One region of the Comamonas sp. SY3 genome, then DNA from elsewhere that is predicted to be linked to it. Evidence: predicted binding sites of a transcription regulator. Region 1 holds the regulator's gene; each other region holds the start of a gene.

Region 1 (7,032 bases):
CGAGCACCGCATTGGTGGGGTTGCTGATGCGGCTGTAGACATGGCCGGGCCGCTCCAGATTGAAGAGGCTGGCCGCGTGGTCGCTCGACTCGAAAACGAAGGACGTGGTCAGGTGGATGGGGACGGCACGGGCGCCGGTGGCAGGGTCCGGCTGGGCGCCGGCGTGCAGACTCAGGGTGTCAAAGCCGGGATCGGTATAACCGGGCATGGCGTATCTCCGCGATGTTGTCGTTCTGGACGGGCATTGTCGGCTATATTTAGCAGACCCGGACTGGCAGGCCTGTCGCCGATGCGTTTGCATGCAGGCGGGTCCCACCCGCATCGGAGAACGGTACAAGGAGACACCCATGAAAGTCAGCGATATCCTCCGCCTCAAAGGCAACACCCTCTACACGGCCAGCGTGAATGACCCTCTGGGCGACGCGATCCAGACCATGGCAGAGAAGGACATTGGCTCGCTGGTGGTGATGGAGCACGGCGACGTCGTGGGCATGTTGACGTTCCGCGAGGTGATCGTCGCCATCGTCAACAACGGCGGTACCGCCGGCAGCATCCTGGTGCGCAGCGTGATGGATGACGCACCTTTGACCTGCACGATGGAGACCGACATGGACGAGGTACGCCGCATGATGCTGGACCGCCATGCGCGCTACATGCCGGTAATGGACAAGAAGATGCTGATGGGGGTGATCAGCTTCTACGACGTGGCCAAGGCCGTCGTCGACAGCCAGAACTTCGAGAACAAGATGCTCAAGGCCTATATCCGGGACTGGCCGGTGGAAGGCGAGACCGATTCCTGATGCACCGCCGGCGCAGCTTGCGGTGCGCTGGTTCTGCTCAACACCTGCAACACGGGCGGCCTGCGAGGCCGCTTTTTTGCGCCTGGGCTTGGGTGCCGGTCAGAAACGGATGATCCGCCCCGGGATGCTGGCGGGGTTTCCGGTGGAGCCAGCGTCCGCCCGCTGGGGTGCGGTGTCAGCCGGCAGACCCACATACTGCGCGCGGGGGCGAATCAGCTGGCCGCTGGCGCGCTGCTCGAGCGCATGGGCCAGCCAGCCTGCCGTGCGGCCCAGTGCAAACAGCACAAAGGCGGCGCCCGCTGGCAGGCCCAGGCCGCGCTGGATGGCCACCAGCGCATAGTCCAGACTGGGGTGCAGGCCGGTGTGGCGGTGGACGCTGGCCAGCAAGGCGCTGCGGGCCGCATCGGCAGGCAGCAGGCGCAGCAGCCGCTCGCTGCGCGGGTCGCCGGCCGGGTAGAGCGGGTGGCCAAAGCCTGCGCAGTAGTGGGGGCTGCCGTTGATGCGGGTGTCGGCCAGCAATTGGGCGAGTGAGGGCGGCAGCGTGCCGTCGGCCTGCGGCGCCGCATGCCAGGCATCCCAGTGCCGGTCGATCACCGCCGTCATGCCGCCGTGCAGCGGGCCGCTGAGTGCCGCCAGGCCGGCGCCGAGGCTGGCATGCAGGCTGGCGCCTGTAGAGGCCACCACGCGGGCCGCAAAGCTGGAGGCATTGAGCTCATGGTCGGCGCAAAGCACCAAGGCCTGGCGCAGGGTGTCTTCGCCCGCTGCATCCACTTGCCAAAGGGCTGCGAGCTGCTGGTGGATGGGCCCGCCGGCCGCAGATGTTGCCGTATCCGTGGCTGGCCACCCGGTCAGCACCCCCAGCATCTGCAGCAGCAGCGGCCCAGGCCAGCCAGGATGGGCCAGCGTGGGCTCGCCAGCAGGCAGACTGTGCCAGGCGCGCAATGCCTGCTCAGGCGGGCGGGGTTGTGGCACGGGCTGTGTGGCGGCTGCTGTGCCTTCGGTGCCTGCAGTGCCTGGCATGGGTGCGCTGGGAGGTGCTGCCGCGATGGGCTGGTCCAGCAGCAGCGCAGCCGTGTCCTCCAGGCTGGCATGCTGCGCCCATTGCAGCGCATGGCGGCCCCGGTAATACAGCTGGCCCTGGCTGACCTGGGTGATGGCCGAGCGCAGCACCGGTGTGCCCCAATCCAAGGTGGAGCGGGCCAGCTGCGCGGGGTTGCGTACTGCTTGCCGCTGGCGCGCCAGGCGCTGCACATCGATACGGGCATAGACATGGCCGCGCGTGCCCGGTTGGCTGTGCGCCCGCAGCAGCCCCCGGCTCACATAGGCATAGAGGCTGGCGCGCTGCACGCCCAGCATCGCGGCGGCCTGCTGGCTGGTGAGCCAGGGGCTGTCGTCTTCGGAAGGCGGGGTGGGGGCGGGGTATGCGGGGACCATGGGCCATGCTACTGCAGTGCGGGGTCACTAGGGAGCCTTTGCACAACCCTCGCCGAATGGGATGGACGTGGATCGCCCGAGACCGCGCTCAGACCACGGCAAGGAGTTCTGCAGAGGGCCCCTTATATGTACCGGCCCAATCAAGATTGACCCGAGGGGACGCCGGGTATGCAATGGCGCCCATGTGCCAACCAGGAGAACGCCTTGCACGCTTTTAGCAACCACACCGCCACCAGCCACACCCTGGCGCAGCTGCCGCTGCATGCCGCCATCCAGGCCAGCGTGCACACGCTGTGGCAGCAAGCGGGTCTGCCAGCGCAGGCTTTGCAGCCAAGCGCTTTGGCGCTCAGCGGCAACGGCACGGCCTACCCGTCGAGCTTTTGCATCGATGTGGCGGCCCCGGCTGCAGTGGCTGCCAGCGGCCTGGCCAGCGCCTGGATCGACCAGCACCGCCAGCACCAGCCCATGCCCCCGGTCAATGTGGATGTGGGCCATGTGCTGGCCGAATGCAGCGGTTATTTCACGATAGATGGCGAGCAGCCCAACCTGTGGGCCCCCATTTCTGGCCTGTATGCCTGCGGCGCCGATCTGGGCGAGCCGGGCTGGCTGCGCATCCATGCCAATTTCGACCACCACCGCGATGGCGTGCTGCGGCTGCTGGGCCTGCCCACCGGCGCAGCCACCCCGCGCCAGGCGGTGGCCGATGCGCTCAAAGGCTGGACGGCGCAGGCGGTGGAAGAGCGGGCCGCAGCGCTCGGTCTGGTGGTCTCAGCCGCCCGCAGCCCGCAGGCCTGGCAGGCCCACCCCCAAAGTGCGGCGGTGGCAGCGCAGCCCCTGGTGTCCATCACGCCGCTGGACAGCGGCCAGCCCGCCGCAGCCCGTGACTGGCCTGCACCTGCCCGGCACCGGCCGCTGGATGGCCTGCGCGTGCTGGACCTGACCCGCATTCTGGCCGGACCCGTGGCCGCCCGCAGCCTGGCCGCGCAAGGGGCCGATGTGCTGATGGTCAATGGCCCGGGCCTGCCCAATATCGACGCCATTGCCGATATGAGCCGGGGCAAGCGCTCGGCGTTGCTGGACCTGAAAACGCAGACAGGCCAGCGCACCATGGCCGCGTTGCTGGGCCAGGCCCATGTGCTGCTGCAAGGCTACCGGCCTGGCGCGCTGGATGCGCTGGGGCTGGAGCCGCAGTCTGTCGCCCGGCTGCGGCCCGGCATTGTGTATGCCAGCTTGTCGGCCTATGGGCGCAGCGGCCCCTGGGCCGACCGGCGTGGCTTCGATTCGCTGGTGCAGACCGTTTGCGGCATCAACTGGGCCGAGGGCCAGGCTTTTGGCAGTGCAGGGCTGCGGGCGCTGCCGCTGCAGATTCTGGATTACAGCGCGGGCTTTTTGCTGGCCTTTGGCATCCAGGCGGCCTTGTACCGCCAGGTGACGCAAGGCGGCAGCTGGCATGTGCAGGTATCGCTGGCGCGCGTGGCGCAGTGGCTGCAATCCATGGGGCAGCGGCCGGTATCGGCTGCGCCGGCACCCGCCAGCGTGCCGCCAGCGGCCTATCTGGAAACGGTGGACACCGGCTTTGGCCGGCTGCGCGCGGTGCGCCACAGCGCAGTGCTGCAGGGCCTGCCCAGTGGCTGGCCCCATGCCGGCCAGCCGCCCGGGGGTGACCAGCCCTGCTGGTGAGCCCTGCGGGGCTGTGTGGGGCACTGGCATCAGTGATAATGGCGGGCTATGAGCGGCAATACCTTCGGCACCTTATTTACTGTTACCAACTTTGGCGAATCCCATGGCCCGGCGATTGGCTGCGTGATTGACGGCTGCCCGCCGGGCATGGCGTTGAGCGAGGCAGACATCCAGCAGGATCTGGACCGCCGCCGCCCCGGCACCAGCAAATTTGTCACCCAGCGCAATGAGCCCGACAGCGTGGAGATTCTCTCGGGCGTTTACGAGGGCAAGACCACGGGCACGCCGATTGCGCTGCTGATCCGCAATACCGACCAGCGCAGCAAGGACTACTCCAATATTGCGCAGAGCTTTCGCCCGGGCCATGCCGACTATGCCTACTGGCACAAGTACGGCATCCGCGACCCGCGTGGTGGCGGCCGCTCGTCGGCCCGGCTGACGGCACCCACCGTCGCGGCCGGCGCCGTGGCCAAGAAGTGGCTCAAGGAGAAGTTCGGCACCGCGTTCCGCGCCTGCATGCTGCAGGTGGGCGAGGTGGCCCTGCCGTTCGAGGACTGGGCGCATGTGCCCAACAACCCGTTTTTTGCACCGGTGGCCGATGTCAGCCGCTATGAAGACTACATGGATGCGCTGCGCAAGGCGGGCGACTCCTGCGGCGCGCTGATCCGGGTGCAGGCCAGCGGAGTGCCGGTGGGCCTGGGCGAGCCGCTGTATGACAAGCTCGATGCCGATATCGCCTACGCGATGATGGGCCTCAACGCCGTCAAGGCGGTGGAGATCGGCGCTGGTTTTGACAGCGTGGGCCAGCGTGGCACCACGCACGGTGATTCGCTCAGCCCCCAGGGCTTTCGCAGCAACAATGCCGGCGGTATTCTGGGCGGCATCAGCACCGGGCAGGACATCGAGATCCGCATCGCCATCAAGCCGACCAGCTCGATCATCAGCCCCCGCGAGTCCATCGATACCGAGGGCAACAGCACCGAAGTAATCACCAAGGGCCGGCACGACCCCTGCGTGGGCATCCGCGCCGCACCGATTGCCGAGGCCTTGCTGGCCATGGTGCTGATGGACCATGCGCTGCGCCACCGCGCGCAGAACAGCGATGTGCAGCTGGATGTGGGCCCGATCGCTGCGGAGGCGCCGCAGTCCTGACGCGCAGGGGCCGGACCGGCACCGGTCTGGCGCACCCACGAAAAAAAGCGAACCCTGGGGTTCGCTTTTTTTATCGCTCAGTCCTTTTTACGGGCGCTGTCCTTCTTGGCCGGCGGCGGCGGGGTGGTCACCTCGTCGACGATGGACTTGAACTGGTCAATGTCCTCGAAGCTGCGGTAGACGCTGGCATAGCGGATGTAGGCCACCTTGTCGAGCTTTTGCAGCTCGGCCATCACCAGCTCGCCGATCAGATGGGTCTGCACCTCGCGCGCACCCAGGGTGCGCAGCTTGTCTTCGACATGCTCGAGTGCCATGTCCACCTTGTCAATGGGAACCGGGCGCTTGCGCAGCGCCAGGCTGAAGGAGCCGCGCAGCTTGCTGCGGTCATAGTCGATGCGCCGGCCGTCCTTCTTGACGATGACCGGCAGGCTGACTTCGGGCCGCTCGTAGGTGGTGAAGCGCTTTTCGCAATGGCCGCATTGGCGCCTGCGCCGTACAAAGCCGCCGTCTTCTGCAACACGGGTCTCCACCACCTGGGTATCGGGATGGCTGCAGAAGGGGCATTTCATAGGCGCGGGCGCTGCTCAGATCAACGGTAGACGGGGAAACGTGCGGTCAGGGCATTGACCTTTGCGCGCACGGCAGCGATGTTGGCCTCGTCACGGGGGTTGTCCAGCACGTCGGCGATCAGGTTGGCGGTCAGGCGCGCTTCTTCGTCCTTGAAACCACGGGTGGTCATCGCGGGCGTACCGATACGGATACCGCTGGTGACCATCGGCTTTTCCGGGTCGTTGGGGATGGAGTTCTTGTTGATCGTCATGTGGGCAGCGCCCAGCACGGCTTCGGCTTCCTTGCCGGTGATGCCCTTGGCGCGCAGGTCCACCAGCATCACGTGGCTTTGCGTGCCACCGGAGATGATGCGCAGGCCGCGCTCAGTCAGGGTCTCAGCCACGATGCGGGCGTTGGTCTTGACCTGCTGGGCATAGGCCTTGAACTCGGGCGACAGCGCTTCCTTGAAAGCCACAGCCTTGGCAGCGATCACGTGCATCAGCGGGCCGCCTTGCAGGCCGGGGAACACGGCCGAGTTGATGGCCTTTTCGTGCTCGGCCTTCATCAGGATGACGCCGCCACGTGGGCCGCGCAGGCTCTTGTGGGTCGTCGTCGTCACCACATCAGCGTGGGGCACGGGGTTGGGGTACTCGCCTGCGGCGATCAGACCGGCATAGTGGGCCATGTCCACCATGAAGATCGCGCCGACATCCTTGGCCACCTTGGCGAAGCGGGCGAAGTCGATTTCCAGCGAGTAGGCCGAAGCGCCAGCGATGATCAGCTTGGGCTTGGTCTCGTGCGCCTTCTTTTCCATGGCGTCGTAGTCCAGCTCTTCCTTCGCGTTCAGGCCGTAGGAGACGACGTTGAACCACTTGCCGGAGATGTTCAGCGGCATGCCGTGGGTCAGGTGACCGCCTTCGGCCAGGCTCATGCCCATGATGGTGTCGCCGGGCTTGAGGAAGGCCAGGAAGACTGCTTCGTTGGCGGAGGCGCCGCAATGGGGCTGCACGTTGGCCGCTTCAGCGCCAAACAGCTGCTTGACGCGGTCGATGGCCAGTTGCTCGGCGATATCGACAAATTCGCAGCCGCCGTAGTAGCGCTTGCCGGGGTAGCCTTCGGCGTACTTGTTGGTCAGTTGGGTGCCCTGGGCCCACATCACGGCAGGGGAGGCATAGTTCTCGCTGGCGATCAGCTCGATGTGCTGCTCTTGACGCTGGTTTTCGGCCTGGATGGCTGCAAAGAGTTCGGCGTCGGTCTGTTCGACAAGGATGTTGCGTTGGTACATGGCGGTCGTTGGAGTCAGAAGTGAGCCCTGCCTGCCAACGTTGAGGGTGGCAAAAACAGGGGCTGCCCAGGCGCACGGCTAACACGTGGCGGGTGCGGGGGGCGATGGGCCCGCCCTGGCACTGCACGGTAC
Region 2 (7,032 bases), on a different contig from region 1:
GTGGCCAAGGTGGTGCCGTGGATCACCGTGCCGATCTGCGATGGCGCGATCCCCGCCTGGGCCGCCGCCTGCTTGAGGCCTGTGACGATGGCGCGCTCGGGCTTCTCATAGTCAGTCAGGACCTTCTCACTGAACAGGACGCCATCGACCTCCAGTGCGATGTCTGTGAAAGTGCCGCCGATATCTGCCCCGGCGCGTATGACTTGGCTTGTTGCCATCTGGTATCTCCGAATCATGCAAGCTGTGTGGATCAGAAGCTCTGATCTGGCAGCGATGATCAAGCGATCGCGCAGTCGGCGCAAACAAGAAATTCGAGGGCGGGCACAAGCCAGGCTTCGCGGGTAAAAACCATTACGCGCTAACCCGGTGGCCCTGCACAGCCACAGTGCATGCATGCCTGGTTTTTGACCGTCCCTGCACCAGGCCTGCGCGCTGCTGCACCAAGCGGTGGCGGCCTGTACCCATCAAGGGGCGCAGGGGCAGTCAAGCGGCCATCCAGCCCCTTAAACCCTGCTTGTGTAAAGTTCGCCAGAGCAGCAGGGGAACGTGCTGGCGGCAGGCATTGCTGAGACAAAAAGCTGTCATTGCTGTGCATCGCAGGCAGCAAAAAAAAGGCCCCAAGCTCAGCATGGGGCCTGCGCACAGAACGGCAGAGACCTACAGATCCAAGGCCAGCTGGCTCTTGTCGTCGGCGCTGGTTTCCAGTTGCCGGAGACTGCACTCCACCTTGATGGGGGTCTTGACCACGCAGCAGCAGGGAACCACTTCATGGGGCCCGACAAAGGCCAGCGGCTCCTGGGTGTAGACGACTTCGCCCTCGACCAAGGTGAGGCGGCAGCTGCCGCAATAGCCACCACGGCACTGGTATTCCACGTCGTGGCCAGTGCGCTCCAGCGCTTCAAGCAGGGTCTCCCCTGGCAGCACGCGTATGAGGGTGTCCGTGGTGCTGACCGTAGTCACAACTCGATTCCGCTCAGGTCATCCAGCGAGACTTCGGCGTTGATCTGGCCCACCAGGTAGGAGCTCAGCTCCACCTCTTGCGGGGCCACCTGCACGGTGTCGGACGACAGCCAGGTGTTGATCCAGGGGATCGGGTTGCTCTTGGCGTTTTCGAACGCGGGTTTGAGGCCGATCGCCGACATGCGGATATTGGTGATGTACTCCACGTACTGGCTCAGAATGTCCTTGTTCAGGCCGATCATCGAGCCGTCGCGGAACAGGTACTCAGCCCACTGCTTTTCCTGCAAGGCTGCGGTCTTGAACATCTCAAAGCATTCCTGCTCGGTCTCTTTGGCGATCTTGGCAAAGTCCGGATCGTCCTGGCCCGAACGCATGATGTTGAGCAAGTGCTGGGTGCCGGTCAGGTGCAGCGCTTCATCGCGGGCGATCAGGCGGATGATCTTGGCATTGCCCTCCATCAGCTTGCGCTCGGCAAACGCGAAGGAGCAGGCAAAGCTCACATAAAAGCGGATGGCCTCCAGAATGTTCACATTCATCAGGCACAGGTACATCTTCTTCTTGAGCTGGTACACATCGATCTCGTGCACCACGCCATTGATCGTGTGGCTGCCCGGGCCCAACTGGGCGTGCAGCATCGCATCACGGATCAGGTCGTCGTAGTACGACGAGATGTCGCCCGCGCGCAGCTTGATGCTCTCGTTGCGCATGATGTCGTCAAAGATCACCGATGGATCGTTGACGATGTTGCGCAGGATGTGCGTGTAGGAGCGCGAGTGGATGGTCTCGGAAAACGCCCAGGTCTCGATCCAGGTCTCCAGCTCCGGCAGCGACACCAGCGGCAGGAAGGCCATGTTGGGGCTGCGCCCCTGGATCGAGTCCAACAGGGTCTGGTACTTCAGGTTGCTGATGAAGATGTGCTTTTCGTGGTCAGGCAGGTTCTGGTAGTCGATCCGGTCCTGCGTGATGTCCACTTCTTCAGGGCGCCAGAAAAACGAGAGCTGCTTTTCGATCAGCTTCTCGAAGATCGGGTACTTCTGCTGGTCGTAGCGGGCGACGTTGACCGGATTGCCAAAGAACATCGGTTCCTTGAGCTGGTCATTGTCGACCTTGGAGAAGGTGCTGTATGCCATCGCCTTCTCTCCGCTTAGATCTTGCAGGCGCCGCTGGCGCAGTCGTCTTCTGCAGCCGCGCCCTGCATGTCTTCGGCACCATCACGGGTGTTGTGGTAGTACAGGGTCTTGACACCCAACTTGTAGGCCTGTAGCAGGTCCTTGAGCAGTTGCTGCATCGGTACCTTGCCGTCGGCGAAGCGCTGCGGGTCGTAGTTGGTGTTGGCCGAGATGGACTGGTCGACAAACTTCTGCATCAGGCCCACGAGCTTCAGGTAGCCATCGTTGTTGGGCATTTGCCAGAGCAGTTCGTACTGGCCCTTCAAGCGATCGATCTCCGGCACCACCTGGCGCAGGATGCCGTCCTTGGACTGCTTGACCGAAACAAAGCCCCGTGGAGGCTCGATGCCATTGGTCGCGTTGGCGATCTGGCTGGAGGTCTCCGACGGCATCAGCGCGGTCAGGGTCGAGTTGCGCAGACCATGGGTCTTGATCTCGGTGCGCAGCGTTTCCCAGTCGAGGTGCAGGGGCTCGTCGGTCAGGCCGTCGATGTCCTTTTTGTAGGTATCGATCGGCAGGATGCCGGCGGCGTAGTTGGTTTCGGCAAAGGCGGTGCAAGGACCGAATTCACGCGACAGCTGCACCGATGCCTTGAGCAGGTAGTACTGGATGGCTTCAAACGTGCGGTGGGTCAGGCCATTGGCCGAACCGTCGGAGTAGCGCACACCATTCTTGGCCAGGTAGTAGGCGTAGTTGATCACGCCCACGCCCAGCGAGCGGCGCTTTTCGGTCGCAATGCGGGCAGCGGCCACCGGGTAGTCCTGGTAGTCCAGCAGGGCATCGAGTGCGCGCACGATCAGGTCGGCCAGCTCTTCGAGCTCGTCGGTCGATTCCAGCGCGCCCAGGTTGAAGGCCGACAGGGTGCACAGCGCGATTTCGCCGTTCTCGTCCTTGATGTCTTCGAGCGGGTGGGTCGGCAGCAGGATTTCCATGCACAGGTTCGACTGGCGCACGGGAGCGACGGCCGGGTTGAACGGGCTGTGCGTGTTGCAGTGGTCCACGTTCTGGATGTAGATACGGCCGGTGCTGGCACGCTCTTGCATCATCAGCGAGAACAGCTCCACTGCGGGCAAGGTGCGCTTGCGGATGGATTCGTCGCTCTCGTACTTGACGTACAGCTCTTCGAACTTGTTCTGGTCGGCAAAGAAGGCCTCGTACAGACCGGGCACATCATGGGGCGAGAACAGGCTGATGTTCTGGCCCTTGATCAGGCGCTGGTAGAGCATGCGGTTGATCTGGATACCGTAGTCCAGATGGCGGATGCGGTTTTCTTCGACGCCACGGTTGTTCTTCAGCACGAGCAGCGACTCGGCTTCCAGGTGCCACAGCGGGTAGAACAAGGTGGCTGCACCGCCGCGCACGCCGCCTTGCGAGCAGGACTTGACGGCCGACTGGAACATCTTGAAGAAAGGCAGGCAGCCGGTGTGCTGCGCCTCGCCGCCACGGATCTCGCTGCCCAGCGCGCGGATGCGGCCACCGTTGATGCCGATACCGGCGCGCTGCGACACGTACTTGACGATGGCGCTGGTGGTGGCATTGATGCTGTCGAGGCTGTCGTCGCACTCGATCAGCACGCAGGAGCTGAACTGGCGCAGCGGCGTGCGCACGCCCGACATGATGGGCGTGGGCAGCGAAATCTTGAAGCGCGAGACGGCATCATAGAAGCGCTTGATGTACTGCAGACGGCGGTCGGCCGGGTACTTGGCAAACAGGCTCATCGCAACCAGCACGTACAGGATCTGCGGGCTTTCGTAGATGCGCTTGGTCACCCGGTTCTGCACCAGGTACTTGCCTTCGAGCTGCTTGACTGCCGCGTAGGAGAAGTCCATATCGCGCCAGTGGTCGATGAAACCATTGATCTCGTCGTACTCTTCGCGGCTGTAATCGGCCAGCAGATGGGGATCGTACTTCTTGAGCTCGGTGAGCTTTTGCACATGCTCGTACAGATGCGGCGGCTCGAACTGGCCGAACGCAATCTTGCGCAGGTGGAAGATGGCCAGGCGCGCTGCGACGTACTGGTAGTCGGGCGCGTCTTCGGAGATCAGGTCGGCGGCGGACTTGATGATGGTTTCATGGATCGCATCGGTGCGGATGCCGTCATAGAACTGGATATGCGACTGCAGCTCGATCTGCGAGACCGACACATTGCTCAGGCCCTTGGCCGCCCAGTCAATCACTCGGTGGATTTTGTCCAGGTCGATGGGTTCAACGCGACCGTCACGCTTGGTGACTCTCATAGTGCTTGTCTGGTTCATTTGCGATGTTTCTAATGGGATAAAAAACGCAGGACCACGGGCGCAAGACGCAGCTATCCCGCGCCAAAACGCGCCCGGCATCGCAGGCGCGCAGTGGCTGGAGGAAGACCAGCATCGGATAACCAGTGGGGGAAGCGGTGGACACTACATATGGTGTCTATGGGATTGAGTGTACGCTACCTGTAGCGTTCCTGGCAGCAAAAAAGCAGGCCCAATTTCTGCTAGGCAAAGCCTGTTTCAGCGAAGAATGCAGCAAAATCAACGTGCATCGGCTCGGAAAATATATGTATCCAGCCGGATACATTCCCCGCCCTGCGCAAGGGCATCGCCAAGCCATGTTGACGGCGATCGCCATCTGGTGAATGGCTTGGGCGATGGCGCCCTGGACCCACTGGGATGGTGGGGCGCAACTGGCCTTTTTGGAACTGCCCAAACGAAAAACCTGCTGCACTTGCGTGCAACAGGTTTTCAATAGGAATGGTCGGAGCGGTGGGATTCGAACTCACGACCCTCTGCTCCCAAAGCAGATGCGCTACCAGGCTGCGCTACGCTCCGACTAAGCCGCTATTGTATATCGAGCCGCAGCCCCTTCTGGCGAAAAATGATTACTTTGACAACTTTTTAGCGGATCGGATGGTTGCCAGGCAGCCGCCCTGCCCGCTGCGCAGCATGGGCCTCGGCGCTGCACCCAGCGCCCCACCTTGGCCGGACTGTCAACCAGCGTTGCCAGCGCTTTAACAATACAAGCCGTATCGAATCGCGAATCAGCAAAACAAAAAACCTGCTGCATTTGCATGCAACAGGTTTTTAAATGGAATGGTCGGAGCGGCGGGATTCGAACTCGCGACCCTCTGCTCCCAAAGCAGATGCGCTACCAGGCTGCGCTACGCTCCGACTAAGCCGTTATTGTAACCAGGGTTTGGGCTGCTGCATTTCGTATTTGACGATTTTTTTACAGCGGCCCTGCATCCGGTCAACGTTGGGTAGGTGCCGGGCCGCGGCCTGGCAGGTGACGGAAAGTGATGCGGCCCTTGCTCAGATCGTAAGGCGACATCTCCAGCGACACCTTGTCACCGGCCAGAATGCGAATGTGGTGCTTGCGCATTTTGCCGCCCGTGTAGGCAATCAGCTCGTGGCCGTTGTCCAGCTTCACGCGAAAACGCGAATCCGGCAGCACTTCGGTCACGGAGCCTTGCATCTCAATCAGTTCTTCTTTAGCCATATAAGTCGACGAATCCTTGTCTAGTGGTGCATGAACGAAACCGGTTCGCCATGCTGTTCTCTGTGCCACCAACAAGCGGTGGCTCTCTCCATGGTTCGGGATGGTCTTGCCAGCTCTCACCTCCCAGGGGGCAAGCGCCGTGCCAGGCCACTCAGCGAAGCGGCCATCAGCGGGCCCGCCAACGGGCCCCAACAACCAGCATCCCGCACACGATGTACCGCGCAGCTGCCAGGCAGCCAACGCAGTCAAGCCACAAAAGCTTGCAAAGCTCTCTATTGTACTATGTTGCTGCTGTTTACGCTTGGGCTGTCTCGTATAAACGCCGCCTGGCATCAACACTGCCGCAGCGCTTGTGCTTCCATAAACAGAGCGGCGCATCGTTTAGCATCAGCAGCATGCGCGCTCAGGCCTGGGCCGCGCTACCAGCCTGCCCCGCCCTCCTTAGAACCTGTTCAAAGTCTCCTCGCGCCGCGACAGTGTCTTTGCGAGATGGGATACTAGGGGGGCGCCCAGCCGCGCAACACCGCAGCAATAGCTGTGCTATTGCGAGGATTTGCAACGACGCAGACCGCTCCCTACCCGGGCAGCGCAAAGCCACTGTCCCAACGGGTTGGAGTGAAATCGGGCGATTTCTGCGCGCTGGCCCTTGCTTGCACCCCGGTGCAAGCTGCGGACCAGCCCTTCGAACTCATTCCGATTGCACTCCAACGCGGCTGCGTAGAGACTTTGAACAGGTTCTTACATCCAAGCACCATGAACGCTGCATCGACCCGCTACTGGCTGATGAAAAACGAGCCCGATGAATTCTCCATCGACCGCGCGCTCAACGCGCCCCGGGCGACGATCGCCTGGGACGGCGTGCGCAACTACCAGGCGCGCAACTTCATGCGCGATGACATGCAGGTGGGCGATGGTGTGCTGTACTGGCATTCGAGCTGCGCCGAGCCCGGTATTTACGGCATTGCCCGCATCGCGGGCCATCTGCGGCCCGATGCCAGCCAGTTCGACCCGAAGTCCAAGTACTACGACCCCAAGTCCAAACCCGAGGCCCCGCGCTGGCTGATGCTGGATGTGCAGGCGCTGCGCAAGATCCAGCCCATCACGGTGGCTGCGCTGCGCCAATATCCAGCGTTAGAAGATATGCGGGTGCTGCAAAAAGGCAACCGCCTGTCGATCACGCCGGTGGATGCGCGGCATTGGGACTTCATCATGGGCCTGGTGAAGGCACAGGACTGACGATGGCTGTGGGCGGCAGGATGGCCGCCCTGCCCCCTTGGCCAGCAAGGCTTTGCTGCATAATACAAAACCCGTGAGCTGCCCATGCAATAAGCACCGGCAGCTATTTTTTTGATACCACTTCTGCGCCCAGGAGCCCCATGGCATTTGCTGACAACCTCCAATCCCTGCCTTCCATTGACCATATCGC
Region 3 (7,032 bases), on a different contig from region 1:
AGGCCGTGGCATACAGGGCCTTGAGCGCATGGGGCACGCGGTCGATGGGGCGCAGCGAGCCCTCAAAATGCTTGAGGTCCATCACCATCACGTCGTCCCACAGGCCCAGCTTCTTGAGGTCGCGCACCAGGTACTGGTTGATCACGGTGAACTCGCCCGAGAGGTTGGACTTGACCGACAGGTTGCCAAACGAGGGTTCGATGGAGGCATCGACACCGACGATGTTGGAGATCGTGGCGGTGGGTGCGATGGCCACGCAGTTGGAATTGCGCATGCCGTCCTGCGCGATCTTGCGGCGCAGTGCTTCCCAGTCCAGCTGCATGCTGCGGTCCACCTGGACATAGTCGGCATGGCCTCGGGCCTGGGCGAGCAGGTCCAGCGTGTCCAGCGGCAGAATGCCCTGGCTCCACAGCGAGCCAGGGTAGCTGCTGTAGACACCGCGCTCGCGCGCCAGCTCGGTCGATGCCCAATAGGCGTAGTAGCAGACCGCCTCCATCGAGGTGTCGGCAAACTGCACCGCCGCATCGCTGGCGTAGGGGATGTGCAATTGGTAAAGGCTGTCCTGGAAGGCCATGATGCCCAGACCCACCGGGCGGTGGCGCAGGTTGGAGTCGCGCGCCTTGTCCACCGCGTAGTAGTTGATGTCGATGACGTTGTCGAGCATGCGCATGGCCGTGGCGACGGTGCGCTTGAGCTTGTCATGGTCCAGTGCCAGGCCGCCTTGCCCGTCATCTTTCAGGTGGCGCGCCAGGTTGACCGAGCCCAGGTTGCAGACGGCGGTTTCCGTGTCGCTGGTGTTGAGCGTGATCTCGGTGCAGAGGTTGGAGGAGTGCACGACGCCCGCATGCTGCTGTGGCGAGCGCAGGTTGCAGGCATCCTTGAAGGTGATCCAGGGGTGGCCGGTCTCGAACAGCATGGACAGCATCTTGCGCCACAGATCGACCGCCGGCAGCGTCTTGCTCAGCGCCAGTTCGCCGGTCGCGGCCTGGGCCTCGTAAGCGGTGTAGGCCCGCTCGAAATCCTTGCCAAAGCGGTCGTGCAGGTCAGGAACGTCCGAGGGTGAGAACAGGGTCCAGGTCCCTTTTTCCATGACCCGTTGCATGAACAGGTCGGGAATCCAGTTGGCGGTGTTCATGTCATGGGTGCGGCGGCGGTCATCACCGGTGTTCTTGCGCAGCTCCAGAAACTCCTCGATGTCCAGGTGCCAGGTCTCCAGGTAGGCGCAGACGGCGCCTTTGCGCTTGCCGCCCTGGTTGACGGCGACGGCCGTGTCGTTGACCACCTTGAGAAAAGGCACCACGCCCTGCGACTCGCCATTGGTGCCCTTGATGCGGGCACCCATCGCACGCACGGGGGTCCAGTCATTGCCCAGGCCCCCGGCAAACTTGGACAGCAGCGCGTTCTCGCGGATCGCATCGTAGATGCCGCCCAGGTCATCGGCCACCGTGGTCAGATAGCAGGACGACAGCTGCGAGCGCAAGGTGCCGCTGTTGAACAGGGTGGGGGTGGACGACATGAAGTCGAACGACGAGAGCAGGTCATAGAACGCAATGGCCCTTGCATTGCGGTCGTCCTCCTTCAGCGCCAGGCCCATGGCCACGCGCATGAAGAAGGCCTGGGGCAGCTCGATGCGCTGCTTGCGCACATGCAGGAAATAGCGGTCGTACAGAGTCTGCAACCCCAGGTAGTCAAACTGCAGATCGCGCTCGGGCTGGAGGGCTGCGGCCAGGCGCGGCAGGTCGAAGTCCAGCATCTCGGGCGCAAGCAGTTCATGCGCGACACCTTGCGCGACAAAGCCGGGGAAGTAGCTGCGGTAGGCCGCGCCCATGTCGGCACTGCTGACATCCTGGCCGATCACTTCGCGCGTGATGGTGTGCAGCAGCAGACGCGCGGTGACAAAGCTGTAGTCGGGGTCTTTTTCAATCAAGGTGCGCGCTGCCAGGATCGATGCCTTGAACACCTCGTCCATCGGAACGCCGTCGTAGAGATTGCGCAGGGTCTCGCTGAGGATCGGTGCTGGGTCGACGTCCTGGCCCGGCCCCTGGCATGCGGCCGCAATGCGGTCATGGAGTTTTTTGACGTCGAGCAGCACCGGCTGGCCCCGGTCCTGCACATGCAGGCTGACATGGGCGGGTGTGTGCTGGGCCTGCAACTGCGCGCGCTCCTGGTTGCGGCGCTCGCGGTACAGCACGTAGGCCCGCGCGACCTCGTGGTTGCCGCCACGCATCAGACCCAGCTCCACCTGGTCCTGCACATCTTCGATGTGAAAAGTGCCGCCGCTGGGGCGCGAGCGCATCAGGGCGCGTACCACCGTGTGGGTCAGGTTCTCGACCACTTCGCGAACGCTGGCCGATGCCGAGCCCTGGCTGCCATGGACGGCCAGGAAGGCCTTCATGATGGCGGTGGTGATCTTTGCAGGCTCGAAGGGGACAACTGCGCCGTTGCGCCGCATGATCTGGTAGTCCGGCAGTACGGTGAATCCATCCAGGGTGCGGGAGCTGGTGGCCGGTGCGGCCTGTAGCTCGGAAAGCGAAGCAGCGCTCATGATGTCCTCTCAGTGGGTGCAAAAAACCGGAGAAACAGCGCTGTGGTATGCCGGTATCACCAAGCCTCTGGAAACCGCATCACACTACATGTAGTGTTTTCTTGAGCGCTGGACACTACCTGTAGTGTATGGGGCATTGCGCATTTTGTGTGCAGGGGCTGTCGCCATGCTGCGCAGCAAAACAGCGGCAACTGCGCATGGCGTCGTCATTTGGGCATGCAAACCACCGCTGTGCGTGTGTTGCGGGGCGATCCCCGTTGCCAGCCTGCGCAAAACGGGGCCAGCGCACAGAAAAAATAATTTTTCAAACAGGAGAAAATCCCACATTTCGCAGGCGTCTGGGCCTGCAAAAATGCCAACGCGCGGCGAAAAAGGGCCTTTGCACCGATGGCAGATCTACAGCCCGATGGAAGGTGGAAACATCGCGGCAGGCCAGTCCAGCTCCTGCTGCAGGCGGCGCCAGGAAAAGCCGGGGCCGGGATCGTTCTTGCGGCCGGGCGCGATGTGTTCGTGGCCGGCGATATAGGCAATCGCATACTGCGCGCGGATCTGCTGGCACAGCTGCACCAGGCTCTGGTACTGCGCCGGCTCGAAGGTCTCGCCCTCGAGGCCTTCGAGTTCGATGCCGATGGAGTCGTCATTGCAGCGCGGCCGCCCGCGCCAGAACGACTGGCCGGCATGCCAGGCGCGTTCGTCGGCACTGACAAATTGCCACACGGCCCCTTCGCGGGTGATGAAGAAATGCGAGGAGACCTGCAGCCCGCGGATGGTCTGGAAGTACGGGTGCGCATCCCAGTCGAGCTGGTTGGTGAACAGGCGCTGCACATCGCCCGTGCCGTAGATGCCCGGTGGCAGGCTGATCGAGTGGACGACGATCAGATCGGTGCAGGCGCCGCCGGGGCGGGGCCCGAAGTTGGGCGAGGGGCACGGCGTGGCCGTGCGCAGCCAACCCTGGTGCCAGAGCGCGGCATGCGCCGCCGCCGGGGGGCGGGCGTCCGCGCCGGGCGGCATCTCGGGCAGGTCTTGGGGCATGGCGTCAGTCCTAGGGCTGTACCCCATCGCTGGGATCGTGGATCTGCAGCCGTTCCATGCGGTAGCGGATCTGGCGCAGGCTGATGCCCAGCCGGTTGGCGGCGGCTGTGCGGTTGAAGCCGAACTCCTGCAGCGCACGCACGAGGATATCGCGCTCGATGGCATCGAGCCAGGCCTGCAGATCGGCTGGCAGATCCTGCGGAAGGGGAAAGCGCTCGCCGTGGGCCGGTAGCGCCGAGGGGACGGGCGGTGCTGCGGCCACCCGTGGCGCGGCGGGCGCCAGGTAGGCAGGGGTCTGCTCGGCAGCGATGCTCTGAACTGCAGCGTTCGCAGGCCCCCCGGAGCGCGCAGGCTCGATATGCAGAAACGGCCCGTCACTCAGCGCGACAGAGCGCAGCAGCAGGTTCTCCAGTTCGCGCACGTTGCCCGGCAGTGCGTGGCCGGCAAGCGCTTGCAAGGCCTCCGGGCCGAGCTGGGGCACTGGCTGGCCGCTTTCGTGGGCAATGCGCGCAAGCAGCACCTCGCACAGCGCCGGCAGATCCTCGCGGCGTTCGCGCAGCGGCGGGATGAAGATATCGATGACGTTGAGGCGGTAGTACAGGTCCTGGCGGAACCGCCCTGCCTGCACATCGGCGGCCAGGTCACGGTGGGTGGCGCTGACGATGCGCACATCAACGGCTTCCTCCTGCTGGGCACCCAGCGGCCGCACCTTGCGCTCCTGGATCGCCCGCAGGAGCTTGGCCTGCATCGCCAGCGGCAGCTCGCCGATTTCGTCGAGGAAGAGCGTGCCACCATGGGCGGCCTGGAAAAAGCCGTCCCGGTCCTGGTTGGCGCCCGTATAGGCCCCTTTGCGGGCTCCAAAGAATTCGGCTTCGAGCAGGTTTTCAGGGATGGCGCCGCAGTTGACTGCCACCATCGGGCCACTGGCGCGCTGGCTGCGGCGGTGCAGCGACTGGGCTACCAGCTCCTTGCCGGTGCCCGACTCGCCGCGCACCAGAATGGGTGCCATGCTGCCGGCCACCTTGGCAATGCGCTCGCGCACCTGCTGCATGACCAGCGAGGGGCCAATAAGTTCGCGCTGCGAAGCGTCTTGCGGCAATGGGGGCGTGCCCGGCTGCGCCGGCGCTTGAAAAGCGGCCGGCGACGGGGCTTGCGCAGGCGCATCCTGCAGCCCCTGGCTGGCCGATGCCACCACCTGGCGGAACTGCTTGAGATCGACGGGCTTGGTCAGGTAGTCAAATGCCCCCTCGCGCAACGCCGCGACCGCGTTGTCGGCCGAGCCGTAAGCGGTCATCACGATGGCGCGCTCGCTGCGGCTTTGGCGGCGCAGGTCCTGCAGCAGCTCCATGCCCAGGCCGTCGGGCAGGCGCATGTCGGTGATCAGAATCTCGAAGCGGCGCTGTTGCAGCTGGGCGCGCGCTTCCTGCACCGAGCCCGCCGTAAAGACCCGGTAGCCTTCACGCAGCAGGGTCAGCTCGTAAAGCGTTCGGAGGTCGGGCTCGTCGTCCACGACCAGAACAGTGGTGTTTTCAAAACTCATGCCTGGTGGATCAATTCAGTCTGCAGGGGGTGCGCAGGGCTGGCGGCGCGGCGAAACTGCACGATGAAGGCATTGCCCTGTGCCAGCTCGGGCAGCGCTGCGCTCTGCCTTTCATAGCGGATCATAGCGCCATGGCGGGTGCACAGTTCGCGGCAGATGTAGAGGCCCAGGCCGCTGGAGCGGCTCTCGGATGAGAAGAAGGGCTCGAACAGGTGTTTCTCGATCGTCGGCTCGATCGGCGCGCCATCGCTCCAGACCACCAAGGTGGTGGTGCCCGTCAGGCTGCTGTGGGTGCCCACGCGCAGCGAGCCCGCATGCGCGCTGCGATAGCGCTGGCCGTTGTTGAGCAGGTTGTAGAGCAGCTGGCGCAGGTGACCGGTATCAAAGGCCACCAGGCTGTTATCGGCGTCCAGCGCCAGCGCCAAGGTATGCGCAGCAGGGGCCAGCGACATCCAGTCGTGGCAGATCTGCAGCACGGTCTCGTTGAGGGCGACGGATTCTCCGTCGCCTGGCTGGATCTGGTTGTGCACGCGCGCGATGTCCAGAATGTCTTCGGCAATGCGGCCCAGGCGCTGGGCATTTTGCTCGACCATGTAGGTCAGGCGTTTCTGGCCCGGGTCGGTCAGCTCCTCGTCCAGCAGTGCATTGGCCTGGGTGATGGCGGTCAGCGGGTTGCGGATTTCATGGGCGACAGCGGCCGACATGCGGCCCATGGCCGCCATTTTTTCCGTCCGCAGACGCGCTTCAATTTCGCGCAGGTCATGCAGAAACACCAGGCACAGGGGGTCGTTGTCATGGCTGCCGATGCTGCCGAAGGTCGGCAGCGGGTGCGTCAACCATGTGCGCACATGCAGGCCGATCGGCGCGGTCTGCGGCGCCGTGAGCGCCAGATCCTGTGACAGAGGTTTTTGCCCGGCAAAGGTCTGGGTGACCTGCTCCACCACTGCCCGCCAGGCTGGTAACTGGGCCAGCTCCAGCGGCAGATGGGGATGGCCGAGCAAGGCCATCGCGGCGGGGTTGGCAATACGCACCTGCAGGGCCTGGTCGGCCACCAGCACGCCATCGGGCAGGTTCTGCAGGATCAGTGCATTGATCTGCTCTTGCTGGTTGGCCGCAGCGGCATTGCGCAGGCCGTGCAAGGTTTCGCGCTCCACCCGCGAGGCGAGCAGACGCACAAGAATGCCCACCAGAAAATAGGCAGCGCCTGCCAGCCCGGCCTGCACGGTGTTCTGTGTCGCATCGAGTTCAAACACCGAGGTGCGGAAGCTCAGGGATTCGACAATCAGGAAGATCGTGATGTAGGCGCAGCTGCCCAAGGTCACCAGCCAGCCGCCCAAGGTGCCGGCAAACAGCACGGCCAGGCCAAACATCGGCGTCAGCGTGTAGGTGCCGGTCTTCGTCACTTCGAGCAGCGAGATCAGCAGCAGGTCCATGCCCACCGTCGGCAGCCAGGCATAGACGCGGCGCTGCGGAGGTGGTTTGTGGCTGAGCGCGGCGTACAGCATCGCCGAGACGCCGTAGGTACCCAGCAGCGCCAGTTGCGACAGCAGCGGGCCCGATAGCACCGGCGTGATGGCCATCGCCCCAAGCGCCAGCAGCAGCGCGACAAATACGCGGGCCACCAGATAGCCGCGCCACAGGCGCTTGAATGGGGTTTCCATCAACTCCAGCGCTGCCATGGTGGAAGCGCCCAACGCTCAGCGCCGGCCAGGCGGCACGGCCTGGGCAAGATGGGCTTGTGAGCAGTAATGCGCGCCCTGGTAGCTGATCGCATCGGACTGGGGCAGGTGCACGCCGCAGTGGGCGCAGTGCACCATGGGTTCGGGCTTGGCCAGCCCTTTCTTGGGCGGTGGGGGCATGTTCTTGACCCGTTGGCTGCGCCACATGTGCCAGCCCACGGCCAGCACCAGCAATA

Evidence for each region. The regulator NrdR, encoded in region 1, represses ribonucleotide reductase genes. The targets are predictions, from matches to a motif close to CACNANATNTNGTG.
Region 2: nrdA (class 1a ribonucleoside-diphosphate reductase subunit alpha) is a predicted target of NrdR. The motif match lies at 4,527-4,540, and genes of this name have one in related genera.
Region 3: ACCQ08_RS16625 (ribonucleoside-diphosphate reductase subunit alpha) is a predicted target of NrdR. The motif match lies at 2,628-2,641, and genes of this name have one in related genera.

What each region holds. Positions count from the first base shown of each region.
Region 1 covers NZ_JBGTYN010000001.1:9,744-16,775, reverse strand. The annotation lists gene ACCQ08_RS00050 (O-acetylhomoserine aminocarboxypropyltransferase) at 1-208, opposite strand, end outside; gene ACCQ08_RS00045 (CBS domain-containing protein) at 348-800, shown strand; gene ACCQ08_RS00040 (citrate synthase family protein) at 900-2,234, opposite strand; gene ACCQ08_RS00035 (CoA transferase) at 2,439-3,914, shown strand; gene aroC (chorismate synthase) at 3,963-5,066, shown strand; gene nrdR (transcriptional regulator NrdR) at 5,144-5,635, opposite strand; gene glyA (serine hydroxymethyltransferase) at 5,656-6,900, opposite strand; ZMP/ZTP riboswitch at 6,958-7,032, opposite strand, start outside.
Region 2 covers NZ_JBGTYN010000002.1:123,982-131,013, reverse strand. The annotation lists gene ACCQ08_RS03635 (hydantoinase/oxoprolinase family protein) at 1-218, opposite strand, end outside; gene yfaE (class I ribonucleotide reductase maintenance protein YfaE) at 658-960, opposite strand; gene nrdB (class Ia ribonucleoside-diphosphate reductase subunit beta) at 957-2,090, opposite strand; gene nrdA (class 1a ribonucleoside-diphosphate reductase subunit alpha) at 2,105-4,366, opposite strand; gene ACCQ08_RS03615 (hypothetical protein) at 4,606-4,890, opposite strand; tRNA gene ACCQ08_RS03610 (tRNA-Pro) at 4,863-4,939, opposite strand; tRNA gene ACCQ08_RS03605 (tRNA-Pro) at 5,202-5,278, opposite strand; gene infA (translation initiation factor IF-1) at 5,358-5,606, opposite strand; gene ACCQ08_RS03595 (EVE domain-containing protein) at 6,360-6,842, shown strand; gene ACCQ08_RS03590 (DUF2322 family protein) at 6,983-7,032, shown strand, end outside.
Region 3 covers NZ_JBGTYN010000013.1:91,462-98,493, forward strand. The annotation lists gene ACCQ08_RS16625 (ribonucleoside-diphosphate reductase subunit alpha) at 1-2,545, opposite strand, end outside; gene ampD (1,6-anhydro-N-acetylmuramyl-L-alanine amidase AmpD) at 2,942-3,556, opposite strand; gene ACCQ08_RS16635 (sigma-54-dependent transcriptional regulator) at 3,588-5,117, opposite strand; gene ACCQ08_RS16640 (ATP-binding protein) at 5,114-6,778, opposite strand; gene ACCQ08_RS16645 (PP0621 family protein) at 6,815-7,032, opposite strand, start outside.